Regions from separate parts of the Variovorax sp. LG9.2 genome, predicted to be linked through region 1. Evidence: predicted binding sites of a transcription regulator. Region 1 holds the regulator's gene; the other holds the start of a gene.
What was found. Region 1 encodes NrdR, which represses ribonucleotide reductase genes. Its sites were predicted from a motif close to CACNANATNTNGTG; they were not measured.

Region 1 (6,745 bases):
GGTCGGAGAGCGTCGGCAACGTGCTCGTGCCGAAGCGGTCGCGGTAAATCGCCGTGCTGTCGCTTTCAACGTCGTACACCGTCTTTCCATCACCTAACGTTCCGGTCGTCCCATCCCTGTTGCCGATCGATCGCGCAGCGGTGCTGTCGGCTGCATCCCATGATGTCGTGTCGTTCCAGCCGCCGTCGGTCATGAAGAGGTTGTAAGACTTGCGGCAGCTCAACATCGGTTGTTGCGTGCTTCCGGGGACGCTGGCCCAGGGGCTGTCGACACCTGGCGCCGACTTCAGATATTGGCCGGCGTTGAACAACATGCGGTGTGAGGGCGTCGCCCCCTGCGGCGCCAATGTGTCGACCCACTGCTGGAAGCGGACTCGCTGCGTTGCATCGAGCACTTTCATCGCGTTCTGGTTCTTGCAGTCACCGCCGGCAGGGATCGTGTAGCAGCCGGTCATCGCTTGCCATGCAAGGCGGATCGAACCGTCCGGCACGTTGGCGGCAGAGAACGTGTCTTTCAGTGCGCTGCGCAGGGTCGCCATGCCCGACACATTCATGCTGCGAGAGTCGTCGACCGACACGATGACGTTGGGTGCGGGCTGTCGGTACGCCGTCCCGGCCGGCGACATGCTCAACGACAGTGGCGCGGCTTCGATGTCCGCGCTGAAGAGGGCGAACGCCATGGCGAGCAAGGCGAAGATGGCGAGGCTCAGCGCTGGCCGCGCGAGCATTGGATTCGTTTTCATGGTGACTCCCCTGATTTCCTCGCCAGGCACGAATGTCCGCCCCGACTCACGAACTGACTTTTTTCCAGACAAAAACCGACTGCACAACTGCCTGGGTGCCCGGCTTAAGCCCCTGTGCCACAGCGGTGATGCGATAGATGTTGGGCCGCGTGCTGTCGGGCGCGAAGGTCTGGGCTGGGCCGGCGGTGACCGCCGAGGCGGTGTCGTAGGGCAGCACTTCGACCCAATACCAGGCTTTGGCGCCAGCACCGGCGTTCGCCCTCAGCAATGGATTCCCGACCTCGCCGGCCTGCGCGCCTGTGTACCGGCCGTAGGTCGCTGCCGAGGCCTTCATGGCGCTCAGTGCCGTCGCCGTCGCCCAGAATTCCGCGGCTACGTTGGTCGCCGTGCAGATGCCGGCAACGCATGAGGGAGTCTTCGTGACCAACGCGGCGTCCAGATCTTGAAAGTCGTTAGCACTCTCAGGGTAGAAGGCCTGACCTTGGCTCGGATCGATGACGGGAGACCGGCAAAAGGAGCCAGTGCACGCGGACCCGTCGGGCTTCTGCCCCTGAATATCGAACTCGGCATCGCGCACCATAGACTGAGCAGCTTCGAGCGCACGCTGGTAGTCGCTGTCGGTACCCGTAAGCAGTTCGTTGAACAGGGCGGTACGCGATGACCAAAGTACCAGCAGCATCGACAGCAGCAACACCACCATCACGACAAACAGTGCGATGCCCTGCTGGCGCAAGCGTGGCGTGCCCATCAGGTGCCCTGTGTCCGCAAGTCGAAGACATTGCGAAAGACCAGATGCAGTCGCCCGTTCCTCGGCGACTCCACGCCTTGGCAGTTGGCATAGCTGCCGACATTGGGTTGCCCGGCCTCATCGCCTTGCAAGTCGAGACATATTTCGATCGATTTAACGGAGCGCCAGAGCCCGGCGGCATCGACTTGTTTAGCGGTCATGCGTTGCGTGGTGCTGGCCGCGGAAAGGATGCGATACCAAACCTGAAAGTCGGCGACGTTGCCGATCAGGGCCTGATTCTTGGCGCCGCTTTTGCACTTGAGTTCGTGCGCTTCGCCGTCGACCCAAAACGTGCTGTCGATGCGGGCACCGTTTGCCTTCTCGCCGAGACAATCGCGCGGACGTGTGTCGGGGTTGCCATCGAGCGGCTCGTTGCTGGTCGATACGGTGTCGGCGCTGTCCCCGGCGCCATCGGCACCAGTCACCACGCTTGAATTCCCACCGAAGCCGATGAAGGTGTCCTTGAAGCTGTAGAGCGAGTTGACCGAATCCTTGATGGGCGCGACCGACCCGGCCTGACGAATCTGAATGCCCACGACACGCAGCGCGTAGGAGCCTTGCTGCTGCAATTGGCTCAGATCGCCGACAGTGCCTGACGCGGTTCTTGAGACGATCAATGTGCCGATCGCGGCCGCGACGACCATCAGGCCGAGCGTCAAACCGACGAGCAACTCGATCAGGGAGGCGCCGCTTTGAGCCCGACGACCTCGGGCAGATGGAAATTCAAGGCTGCACATAGACGAGATGGCAGATGAGTCCCTCGGGACAAGCGACACCCGCAGCATCTACTTTCAGATCGAACGGCGAGACACCATCGCCCGTCCGCTCGTTCGCGCGCCAACCCACCATTACACCCAGCTGACGTCGGTCGGCAGCGGCAACCGATTCATCGGTGAAGACTTTGGCTTGTCCCAGTGGCAAGGTGCGGGCGATCGTTTTTCGCCACTGGGCGATGTCCGATCGGGCCAGCTCTGCCGGGCTGCATGCGTTGACATCGCAGGCATCCGACGCAGCGATGGGTGTCGCGTCCCATGGGCTTGCGTATGCGCCAATGCGGAGCTGGCCGAAGCCGTCCGGGTTGGCCTTGATGCGCTCTGCCAGATCCTCGATGGCGCGAACGGCCTGGGCCCGGTGCACGCTGGTCTGCGTTTCGGCCAAGGTGCGGATCTGGACGGTGAGCAGCCCAAGGCTGCCGATCGCCAGAATCGTCGTCGCGACCAGCGATTCGATGAGCGAGACGCCGCTTTGTCGTTTCAGGCCTGGCATGAGGACACCCCTTTGCGTGTTGCCAAACGACCGCCGCTGCTCATGCACAGCGCCGTTGTACTGGCAGCCGATGTGTTGCCAGAGGGCCGCACGATAAAGCCGAACGCGCCGGCACCGCTGAACTGTCCCCAGCGGTCGACAGAGGCCAGCGCGTTGTGCAAAGTGAAGGTGATGGAGACGCCCGTCGCAGCGGGCGCGGTCTGAATCGTTTCTTCACCCGGGTCGATGAGCTTGTTGCCGTTCGAGTCCACAAAGACGAACCAGCCGCAATCCCACTGCTCGATTTGAGTCGCGCCGCTGCAATTCGCTGCGCCAGCCTTGCGAAGCACGACGCCGCCACCGCGCTTGATGCCTTCCGCGCGCGCCAGGTAGATGGTGGAGACGAGGTCTTCGGTAGCGCGTCGGACGCGGTAGTTTTCGATAACGGTACGGAAGCTCGGCGCGGCGAGCGCGGCCAGTATTCCGACGATCGACACGACAACCATCAACTCGATGGCCGTGAAGCCAGAGACGAGGTGAGTCGACTTTGACGAATAGGCGGTGAGTAAGGATATGCGTCGCATAGGGCCCGCATGCTACGGGCCGTTACACGAAAGAAGGAGGCAAAAATGCCTCGCCGGTCGATCTAGATGGACGATCGGACTGCTTCGATGCAGATGCGACCTTTTAGAATCTTTGCAAACTCGAATTGACGAAGTTGGCAGAAGAAAACGACGTTTGGTAACGTCGATTCGCTACTGATGCGCTACTAAATGTCGCGCAGCAACTGCCTGAATTCATCCACGTCTTCGAAGCTCCGATACACCGACGCGAAGCGGACGTAAGCAACCTTGTCGAGCCGCTTGAGTTCGCGCATGACCAGTTCGCCGACCTTTGCCGAGTCGATCTCCCGCAACCCGCTGGACAGCAGCTTTTGCTCGATGCGCATAAGGGCGCTGTCGATTTGCTCGATGCTCACTGGTCGCTTGCGCAGCGCCAACACCATCGACGCACGAACCTTGCGCGAATCGAAGTCGGCACGGCTGCCGTCTTTTTTGACGACCGCAGGAAAGTTGACCTCCGGCCGCTCGTAGGTGGTGAAGCGCTTGTCGCAGTCGGCGCACTGACGGCGCCTGCGCACAAAGTCCGCATCTTCTGAAACACGGGTCTCGACGACCTGCGTTTCGAGGTGACCGCAAAAAGGGCATTTCATGCGGTCACCGTGCGCATGTTCAGCTGTAGACCGGGAAGCGGCTGGTCAACGCATGCACCTTGACGCGTACCGCGTCGATGTTCGCTTCATCGCGTGGGTTTTCGAGCACGTCGGCGATCAGATGGGCTGTCTGGCGCGCCTCTTCGTCCTTGAAGCCGCGCGTCGTCATGGCCGGTGTGCCGATGCGAACGCCGCTGGTCACCATGGGCTTTTCAGGGTCGTTGGGAATGGCGTTCTTATTGATCGTCATATGCGCGCTGCCGAGTACCGCTTCGGCTTCCTTGCCGGTGATCCCCTTGGCGCGCAGGTCGACCAGCATGACGTGGCTTTCGGTGCGGCCGCTCACGATGCGCAAGCCGCGTTCGGTCAGCGTTTCGGCGACGATCTGCGCATTTTTCACGACCTGCTGCTGGTAAGCCTTGAACTCAGGCGTCATGGCTTCCTTGAAGGCAACGGCCTTGGCTGCGATCACGTGCATCAGTGGACCGCCTTGCAAGCCAGGAAAGATTGCGCTGTTGATGGCTTTTTCATGCTGCGACTTCATCAAGATGATGCCGCCGCGCGGGCCGCGCAGGCTTTTGTGCGTCGTCGAGGTAACGACATCCGCGAAGGGGACCGGGTTGGGGTACACGCCCGCTGCGACCAGACCGGCGTAGTGCGCGATGTCGACCATGAAGATCGCACCGATGTCTTTCGCCACCTTGGCGAAGCGCTCGAAATCGATGCGCAGCGAATACGCCGAGGCGCCGGCAATGATGAGCTTGGGCAGATGCTCACGCGCCTTGCGCTCCATGGCGTCGTAGTCGATCTCTTCCTTGGCGTCGAGCCCATAGCTCACCACGTTGAACCACTTGCCGCTGATGTTGAGCGGCATGCCGTGCGTCAGGTGACCGCCTTCGGCCAGACTCATGCCCATGATGGTGTCGCCCGGCTTCAAAAAGGCCAGCATCACGGCTTCGTTGGCAGAGGCGCCGCAATGGGGCTGAACATTGGCAGCGTCGGCGCCAAAAATCTGCTTGATACGGTCGATGGCCAATTGTTCGGCGATGTCCACGAACTCGCAGCCGCCGTAGTAGCGCTTGCCAGGATAGCCTTCAGCGTACTTGTTGGTGAGCTGTGAGCCTTGCGCCTGCATGACGGCAGGTGAAGCGTAGTTTTCGCTCGCGATCAGCTCGATGTGCTGTTCCTGGCGAGCGTTCTCGGCCTGGATAGCAGCCCAGATTTCAGGATCGGTCTGTTCGACCAGAATATTGCGCGGGTACATGGCAGTCCTTTGAAGACGATGTCCTTGTTCTTCAACCAAACAAGGGCTGCCCAGGCGAACGGCTGAACACCTGCTGAAGGCCGCAGGCGGTACGCTTCCCAGTGGTATTCCACGTCAGCGCGAGACCCCGAAGCGGGGTGCGCCTATCGCCAGTCGCGTACCGCGCGAGTGTAGCCGACGATGAAAGATTCAGCGGCAGGAGCGCCGCATCGCCTACAAATCGCCCAGCAAGGCCAGCTTGTCTGCAGCTGCTTCAGCGGGTTTTGCCAAGGGAGCCGGGGTTGGTGTCGCTTGTGCACGCAAGGCTGGTGTGGGTGCGGTCGTTGTCGGTGGTGAGCGCCCGTCGGCGACCTGACGCAGCCGTCCGTGCTCGGCCAAGACCTTGCCAGCATAGCCGCCGTCGTCTTCTAGGTTGGCCGCGCCCACGTAATAACGCAAGCCGCCTTCGAGCGAACCGGCGCGCGCGATGCATTCCTGCAGCACCTTGACGCCGACACGCATGTTGGTCACCGGATCGAACGCCGTCAGCGTGCCGCCGGCGCTCTCGTACTTATCGCCGTGCACCCGCGTCATGACCTGCATCAGACCTTGAGCGCCAACCTGGCTCTGCGCAAACGGGTTGAAGCTGGACTCGACGGCCATGATCGCTAGGATCAAAGTCGGATCGAGCTTGCTTCGCTTGCCGAGGTCATAGGCCTCGGCGACGAGTGCGCTCAAGGGCTCTGCTGCAACGCGGTATTTCTTGCTGAGCCAGTAAGCCACTGCGGCTTGCTGCTTGGGCAAGTCGAGCGGACTGGTCGCCGTCGTGCGCTCGATCGCGGTGGGATCGAGATCGCTCACGAGGACTTCAGGCACGGCGGGCACGGGCTTGCGCGACTGGAGCCAGCTCATGAGCTGCTCTTCGCCTTGTTCACGCAAGTCGGGCCGCGCTACCAGGGCTATGGCCGCAAACACTATGGCCAGTCCTACCAACGCAAAACCGTTGTGGGTCATCTCGAAAAAACCGTCGGCCACGTCGGACACGAATGTCCTGAATCCTTGGGCTGTGGCTTCGAATGCCAGTTTCATCGCTCTTCCTTTCTGTGCGGCGCCTGCTGGCGGTTCACCCCGAGGGGCGGAGAACCGGTACAAAAGGCGAAATCGCTGGATTGGTACAAATCAGGCCCGCGCGAGGAGGAGGGAGCGCGGGCGCCTGATCAAGCCGAGAAGTTCGGCGGCGGATTTCATGGAGGCCCGGGCGCTTGGCATCACGGGAGAAGCGGATTCTAGGAGTGGCTAAATACACGGTCAAGAATAACACCTAGGTATGTTATTCTAAAATCAGTCTAACAAAGCGTGGTAAGTAAATCCAAAGTATTGTTGCTAATAGCGGTTTGCAAGAAATTGAAAATGCGACTTGCATTGACTGGGGGCAAGGTCTAATCTGCAAAAGCCAGTTAATTTTGGCATCGCCAAAGTCCAGTGACCAAAGAACAATTCGGCGGTCCAGCGATA
Region 2 (6,745 bases), on a different contig from region 1:
CGGGCCGCCGAAAGCACGCGTTGAGCGACATGGCGCCCCTCCTCTGGTCCCGTGGCGAACCGGGAACAGACTGGGGCGGCCTCGAAATTGCCACGCGAGAAAGCTCTGCGTTGCTGCGCTTGTGGCGTGGCTTCATGACCGCACGCTACTTCGTCGCGGCCGTGCTGCTGGTGCTGCAGGTCATCACGCTGACGATCGGCCAGCCGGTGCATCGCGCCGCCATCGCGGTATCGATCGCGTACCTCGTTGCAACGCTACTGGGCTCACGCTACGCCCGATTCCAGCCGCCGATTCGCGGGATGGGCCCGACCTGGTTCGCGACCGTCGGCATCGATCTCGCGACCTTCACGCTGCTGCAGTTGCTGCAGATCGGCAGCATCAACTACACACCGCTGTTCGCGCTGCCCGTGTTGATGGGTGCGGTGCTGGGCACGGTATCGGTCGGCCTCGGGACCACCGCCGCAGTGACCTTGCTCCTGCTGGCAGACGCGGCCTGGAACTGGCTGCAGCAACCGTCCGATTCGTCCACTCGCTTCGTGCAGGCGGCGCTCACCGGCACCGGCCTGTTCGTGGTGGCGCTGCTGGCGCACGAACTCTCGCGCCGGCTGGCGCGCGAAGAGGCACTGGCGGTGCGCAATCGCAGTTCGGCGCAGATGCACGCGCAGGTCAACGACCTGGTCATCGAAACGCTGACCGAAGGCGTGCTGGTGATCGACAGCTTCGGCCGCGTGCATGCGGCCAATCCGGCGGCCGACGAGATCCTTGGGCAAGGGCTGGCCGGCATGGCGCTGCCCTTTCCCCTCGACACCCATCCGGCGTGGCAACCGCTGGCGGCACTGGCAGCTCAGACATTTTTGCGGCGCGCTCCGCAATCGCACGAGGTACCGGTAGCGCAAGTACAAGGCGCGCCGCGCGAGGTGCGCGTGCGCACACGCCTGACGCCGCCCAGCGAGCGCGGCTTCGACAGCCTGTGCGTGATGTTCCTGCAAGACCTGCGCGAACTCGAAGCCCGCATCCGCACCGAAAAACTGGCCGCGATGGGCCGTATGTCGGCTGCCGTCGCGCACGAAATCCGCAATCCGCTGGCAGCCATCACGCAAGCCAGCGGACTGCTGGCGGAAGACTTGGTCGACCCGGCCCACCGCAAGTTGACCAGCATGGTGCAGCACAACGCGCAGCGCCTCGCACGCATCGTCGACGACGTGCTCGATGTCGCACGCGCGCGCCAGCAACGCATCGAACCGCTCGGCGACATGGTCGAGCTCGACAGCACGGTGCGCATGCTTACCGAAGAATGGGTTCGCCAGTCGAAGCGCAACGGCGTGCTGGTGATGCTGGGAACCGGCGGCCGCGACGTGCGCTTCGACGCCGAACACCTCCGGCGCATTCTGGTAAACCTGCTCGACAACGCTGCGCGTTACGCCGGCGAGCGCGATGGCTCGATCCAGGTCAGCACGCTGGCCGATGGCCGCGACCGGGCGCATCTGCAAGTGTGGAGCGACGGCGCGCCGCTGGAGACGGCGGTGCAGAGGCATCTGTTCGAACCGTTCTTTTCGTCGGAGAGTCGCTCGAGCGGTCTCGGGCTGTTCATTTGCAGAGAGCTGTGCGAGCGGCACGGCGCGACGATCGGCTACGAGCGTCGCGCGCTTGCCGCGAACGGGCCGGAAGGCAACGATTTCTTCGTTTCGTTTGCACCGGCCGAAACGCGGCTGACACAATAGGCGGGTGAGCAACCCCACCCCATCGCCGACAGCGTCCGCGTCGCATGCGCAAAGCGCGCAACCCGCGCACATCCTCGTGGTCGACGACGAACCCGACCTGCGCACGCTCTACGAACTGACGCTGCTGCGCGAGGGTTACAAGGTCGACGCGGCCGGCAGCGTGGCCGAGGCGATGCAGCATCTGGCGACCGAGCGCTTCGATGCGGTGATCACCGACATGCGGTTGCCCGATGGGCTCGGCATGGAAATCCTGCAGCGCATCCAGAACGACCAGCGCAGCGAGCGATGCGTCGTCATGACGGCCTACGGCTCCGCCGAAAACGCCGTCGAGGCCTTGAAAGCCGGCGCCTTCGACTACCTCACCAAGCCGGTCGATCTGAAGCAATTTCGAGCCGTCGTGGCCTCTGCCGTCCAGCAACATGCGTCGCCGGTGAAGGTGGTGCGAACGGCAGCCAGCATCGATACGGGTGCAAGCAAATCGGCGGTCGTGGCTGCGAGCGGGTTGGCCGCGCTGGCCCGGCTGGTCGGCGATTCGGAACCGATGCGGATCGTCAAGTCGCGCATCGCCAAGGTCGCGCGCGGCATGGCGCCGGTGCTGGTGCGCGGCGAGTCGGGCACTGGCAAGGAACTGGTCGCGCGCGCCGTGCATGCGTGCAGCCAGCGCAGCGACGGGCCCTTCGTCGCAGTCAATTGCGGCGCCATTCCGGAGAACCTGCTCGAGGCAGAGTTCTTCGGCGCGCGCAAGGGCTCGTACACCGGCTCGTCGCAAGACCGTGATGGCTACTTTCAGGCGGCGCGTGGCGGCACCTTGTTTCTGGACGAGATCGGCGACCTGCCGATCGCCATGCAGTCGAAGTTGCTGCGCGCCATCCAGGAGCGCAACGTGCGGCCGATCGGCTCGACGCAGGAAGACGCGGTCGATGTGCGCATCGTCAGCGCGACGCACAAGGATCTGCACGCCGAGGTGCTGGCGAGCCGATTTAGGCAAGACCTTTTCTATCGGCTCAACGTGATCGAGATCGCGGTGCCTGCGCTGCGCGAGCGGCGCGAAGATCTGCCGGCGCTGTGCACCGCGCTGCTCGAACGCATCGCACACGAAGCCGGCATGCCGGTGCCGACGCTGTCGGCCGACGTGCTGCGCCGGCTCGCGCTGCATCCGCTGAACGGCAACGTGCGCGAGCTTGAAAACCTGTTGCATCGCGCCGTCGCGTTGAACGATGGCGATGAGCTGCATCTGGATCTGATGGGGTCTGATTCGGGACTGGCGAGCCTGGCTTCGATGACGAGTTCTGCGGCTTCGGGCACGGCCGATGTGGCGAACGATGCAGCAGGTGGTGCGCGCGTGGCGAGCACCGCTGATCTGCACGACGCCCCCATCGGCTCGAACAGCACGACATCGATGCCGCATGAAGCGAAGGCGCCGCCGCCCGCGGTGCCGTCCGACCTGCAGACCTATCTCGATCAACAGGAGCGTGAGATCCTCGTGCGCGCGCTGCATGAAAGCGGGTTCAATCGCACCGCAGCGGCGGCGCGACTTGGCTTGAGCCTGCGGCAGATCCGCTATCGCATTGCACGACTCGGCATTGCGACACCGAACGGCGACGATGGACATGGCGTCGCCATCGATGAATGAGGGGGTTGGCGTGGATGGTGCGGGGGATGGAATTGCGAACGGCGCAGCGATGTGGAACACAGGCTGGTACCGCTTTGCCAGGCAACTGCATTCGCCGAACTTCGGCCCACGCCCTGTCGGCGCGCAGATCGATCTGATCGTGCTGCATTCGATCAGCCTGCCACCTGCGCAATACGGCGGCGACGAGGTGCAGCAGCTCTTCACCAATCGCCTCGACTGGGACGCACACCCGTACTTCAAGAGCATCCGCGGCGTCGAGGTGTCGTCGCATTTTTATGTGCGGCGCGACGGCGAACTCTGGCAGTTCGTCAGCTGCGACGACCGTGCCTGGCACGCAGGTCCATCGGCATGGCGCGGCCGCACCAACTGCAACGACGATTCGATCGGCATCGAGCTCGAAGGGCTCGAAGGTGCGCTCTTCGAAGACGCGCAATACGAGGCGCTTGCCGGCCTCTGCCCCGCCATCGCACAGCACTATCCGATCGCCTTCGTCGCCGGCCATGAACACATTGCACCCGGACGCAAACAAGACCCGGGGCCAGGCTTCGCATGGCGGCGTCTGCGCGACGCAACGGGTTGGAAAAAAGATATGTTTCCCGAGGTCGCCATCGGACCTTGATATCGCACTGCAAACATGGCGCGCGGCGCTCTTTCGCATCGCAGCAACCATGCGGTTCGCAGATGCAAAAGCGGTCGAAAACCGCATGGTTGCTGGGTTGGAATAACGTAGGGCAGCAACCACGCCGCACGCCCGGCATCTACGACGCCACGCACACCGCAAAGCGACAAGATGTGCAGTTTTTCACAAACATTGAAGTTCGTCGAAAACACTACATCTAGTGGTTGTAGGCCCCTCAGACCCTAGATATAGTGTGCCGTCTGGAACAAATGCCTGAATGGCTCCGGAATCGAACGCCGACCACCGATGTCCGCGTCCCCAACAAGAATTGCCAACCGAGGATCGAATGCAAACAGCTCAGAACACACCGTCCGCATCACGCAACGCGCTATCTACCAACGGCAGCCCCAACGCCACCAGCAGCGCTCGCGACACCGCCGGATCGCCCGCCGGCAATGCGCTCGCGCACTACCAGATCATTCGCCGCAACGGCGCGGTGGTCCCGTTCGAACCGAACAAGATCGCCATCGCGATGATGAAGGCCTTTCTCGCCGTGCACGGCACGCAAGGCGCGGCGTCTGCCAGCGTGCGCGAAACCGTCGACGGCCTTACGCAAGCGGTCGTGCGCGCCATGGTGCGCTCGCGTCCGGGCGGCGGCACCTTCCACATCGAAGACGTGCAGGACTCGGTCGAACTCGGCCTGATGCGCGGCGGTCATCATGAAATCGCGCGTGCCTATGTGCTGTACCGCGAACGCCGCACGCAAGAGCGCGCCAAGCAAGGTGCGCAAGACGCGCCGGTCGCGCCGATCATCCATGTGCTCGACCGTGGCGAGCGTGTCGCGCTCGACCTGAACGAGCTCAAGGGCCTGATCGAGTCCGCCTGCGAAGGTCTGGGCGACAGCATCACTGCGGCACCGATCCAGGCCGAGACGATGCGGAACCTCTACGACGGCGTGCCGCTCGACGAGGTTTACAAGGCATCGATCCTGGCAGCCCGCACGCTGATCGAAAAAGACCCGGACTACACGTTCGCCACCGCGCGCCTGCTGCTGCATACGATCTTCAAAGAAATTCTCGGCCGCGAAGTGATGCCGGTCGAGCGCTCGCAAGCCTACGTCGACTACTTTCCGCAGTTCATTAAGAAGGGCGTCGACAACGAACTGCTCGACGAGAAGCTGCTGCAGTACGACTTGCCCCGCCTGGGCGCCGCGCTCAAGGCTGAGCGCGACCTGCAGTTCGACTACCTCGGCCTGCAAACGCTGTACGACCGCTACTTCCTGCACATCCGCAAAGACCGCATCGAACTGCCGCAGGCGTTCTTCATGCGCGTTGCGATGGGTCTGTCGCTCGGCGAAATCGACCGCGAAGCGCGCGCCATCGAGTTCTACGAAGTGCTGTCGTCTTTCGACTTCATGTCGAGCACGCCGACGCTGTTCAACGCCGGCACGCTGCGCTCGCAACTGTCGAGCTGCTATCTGACGACAGTGCCCGACGACCTCGACGGCATCTACGAATCGATCAAGGAAAACGCGCTGCTGTCGAAGTTCGCCGGCGGCTTGGGCAACGATTGGACCCGCGTTCGTGCACTCGGCAGCCACATCAAGGGCACCAATGGCGAATCGCAAGGCGTCGTGCCTTTCCTGAAGGTGGTCAACGACACCGCTGTCGCGGTGAACCAGGGCGGCAAGCGCAAGGGCGCTGTCTGCACATACCTCGAAACCTGGCACCTCGACATCGAGGAGTTCCTGGAACTGCGCAAGAACACCGGCGACGATCGCCGCCGCACGCACGACATGAACACCGCCAACTGGATCCCCGACCTCTTCATGCGCCGCGTGATGGAAAAGGGCACCTGGACGCTGTTCTCGCCCAACAACGTGCCCGACCTGCACGACCTCTTCGGCGCCGACTTCGAGCGCGCCTACGTCGCTTACGAAGAACGGGCAGCCCGCGGCGACATCAAGCCGAGCCGCACGCTGCCGGCCGCCGACTTGTGGCGAAAGATGCTCACGATGCTGTTCGAAACCGGACACCCGTGGATCACCTTCAAGGACGCGTGCAACGTGCGCTCGCCGCAGCAGCACGCGGGCGTCGTGCACTCCTCGAACCTCTGCACAGAGATCACGCTCAACACCAGCGACACCGAGACCGCTGTCTGCAATCTGGGTTCGGTGAACCTGCTGCAGCATCTGAAAGACGGCAAGGTCGACCATGAGAAGCTGAAGCGCACGATCTCGACCGCGATGCGCATGCTCGACAACGTGATCGACATCAATTACTACGCCGTCAAGAAGGCGCGTGACTCCAATTTGCGCCATCGTCCGGTCGGCCTGGGCGTGATGGGCTTCCAGGATGCGCTGTATGAGTTGCGGATTCCGTACGCTTCGCAAGAAGCCGTCGAATTTGCAGACGTGTCGATGGAAGCCATCTGCTACCACGCGTACTGGGCATCGACCGATCTCGCCAAGGAGCGCGGCAAGTACTCGAGCTACAAGGGCTCGCTGTGGGACAAGGGCGTGCTGCCGATCGACACGCTCGACCTGCTCGAAAAAGCACGTGGCGGCTACGTCGAAGTCGACCGCTCGACCACGCTCGACTGGGACGCGTTGCGTCAGAAGATCAAGACCGACGGCATGCGCAATTCGAACTGCACGGCCATCGCTCCGACCGCGACCATCTCGAACATCATCGGCGTCGACGCATCGATCGAGCCTTGCTTCGGCAACCTGTCGGTCAAGTCGAACCTGTCGGGCGAGTTCACCGTCATCAA

Region 2: the regulator NrdR is predicted to act here: its motif matches at 4,183-4,196, upstream of QN413_RS01095 (ribonucleoside-diphosphate reductase subunit alpha).

What each region holds. Positions count from the first base shown of each region.
Region 1 covers NZ_JASJXB010000019.1:50,736-57,480, forward strand. Annotated here, with positions in the region: gene QN413_RS18420 (pilus assembly protein) at 1-742, opposite strand, end outside; gene QN413_RS18425 (pilus assembly protein) at 789-1,490, opposite strand; gene QN413_RS18430 (hypothetical protein) at 1,490-2,200, opposite strand; gene pilV (type IV pilus modification protein PilV) at 2,253-2,795, opposite strand; gene QN413_RS18440 (GspH/FimT family pseudopilin) at 2,783-3,358, opposite strand; gene nrdR (transcriptional regulator NrdR) at 3,544-3,987, opposite strand; gene glyA (serine hydroxymethyltransferase) at 4,007-5,251, opposite strand; ZMP/ZTP riboswitch at 5,293-5,418, opposite strand; gene QN413_RS18455 (lytic transglycosylase domain-containing protein) at 5,465-6,319, opposite strand.
Region 2 covers NZ_JASJXB010000001.1:241,313-248,057, forward strand. Annotated here, with positions in the region: gene QN413_RS01075 (PP0621 family protein) at 1-24, shown strand, start outside; gene QN413_RS01080 (sensor histidine kinase) at 30-1,721, shown strand; gene QN413_RS01085 (sigma-54 dependent transcriptional regulator) at 1,726-3,354, shown strand; gene ampD (1,6-anhydro-N-acetylmuramyl-L-alanine amidase AmpD) at 3,347-3,973, shown strand; gene QN413_RS01095 (ribonucleoside-diphosphate reductase subunit alpha) at 4,320-6,745, shown strand, end outside.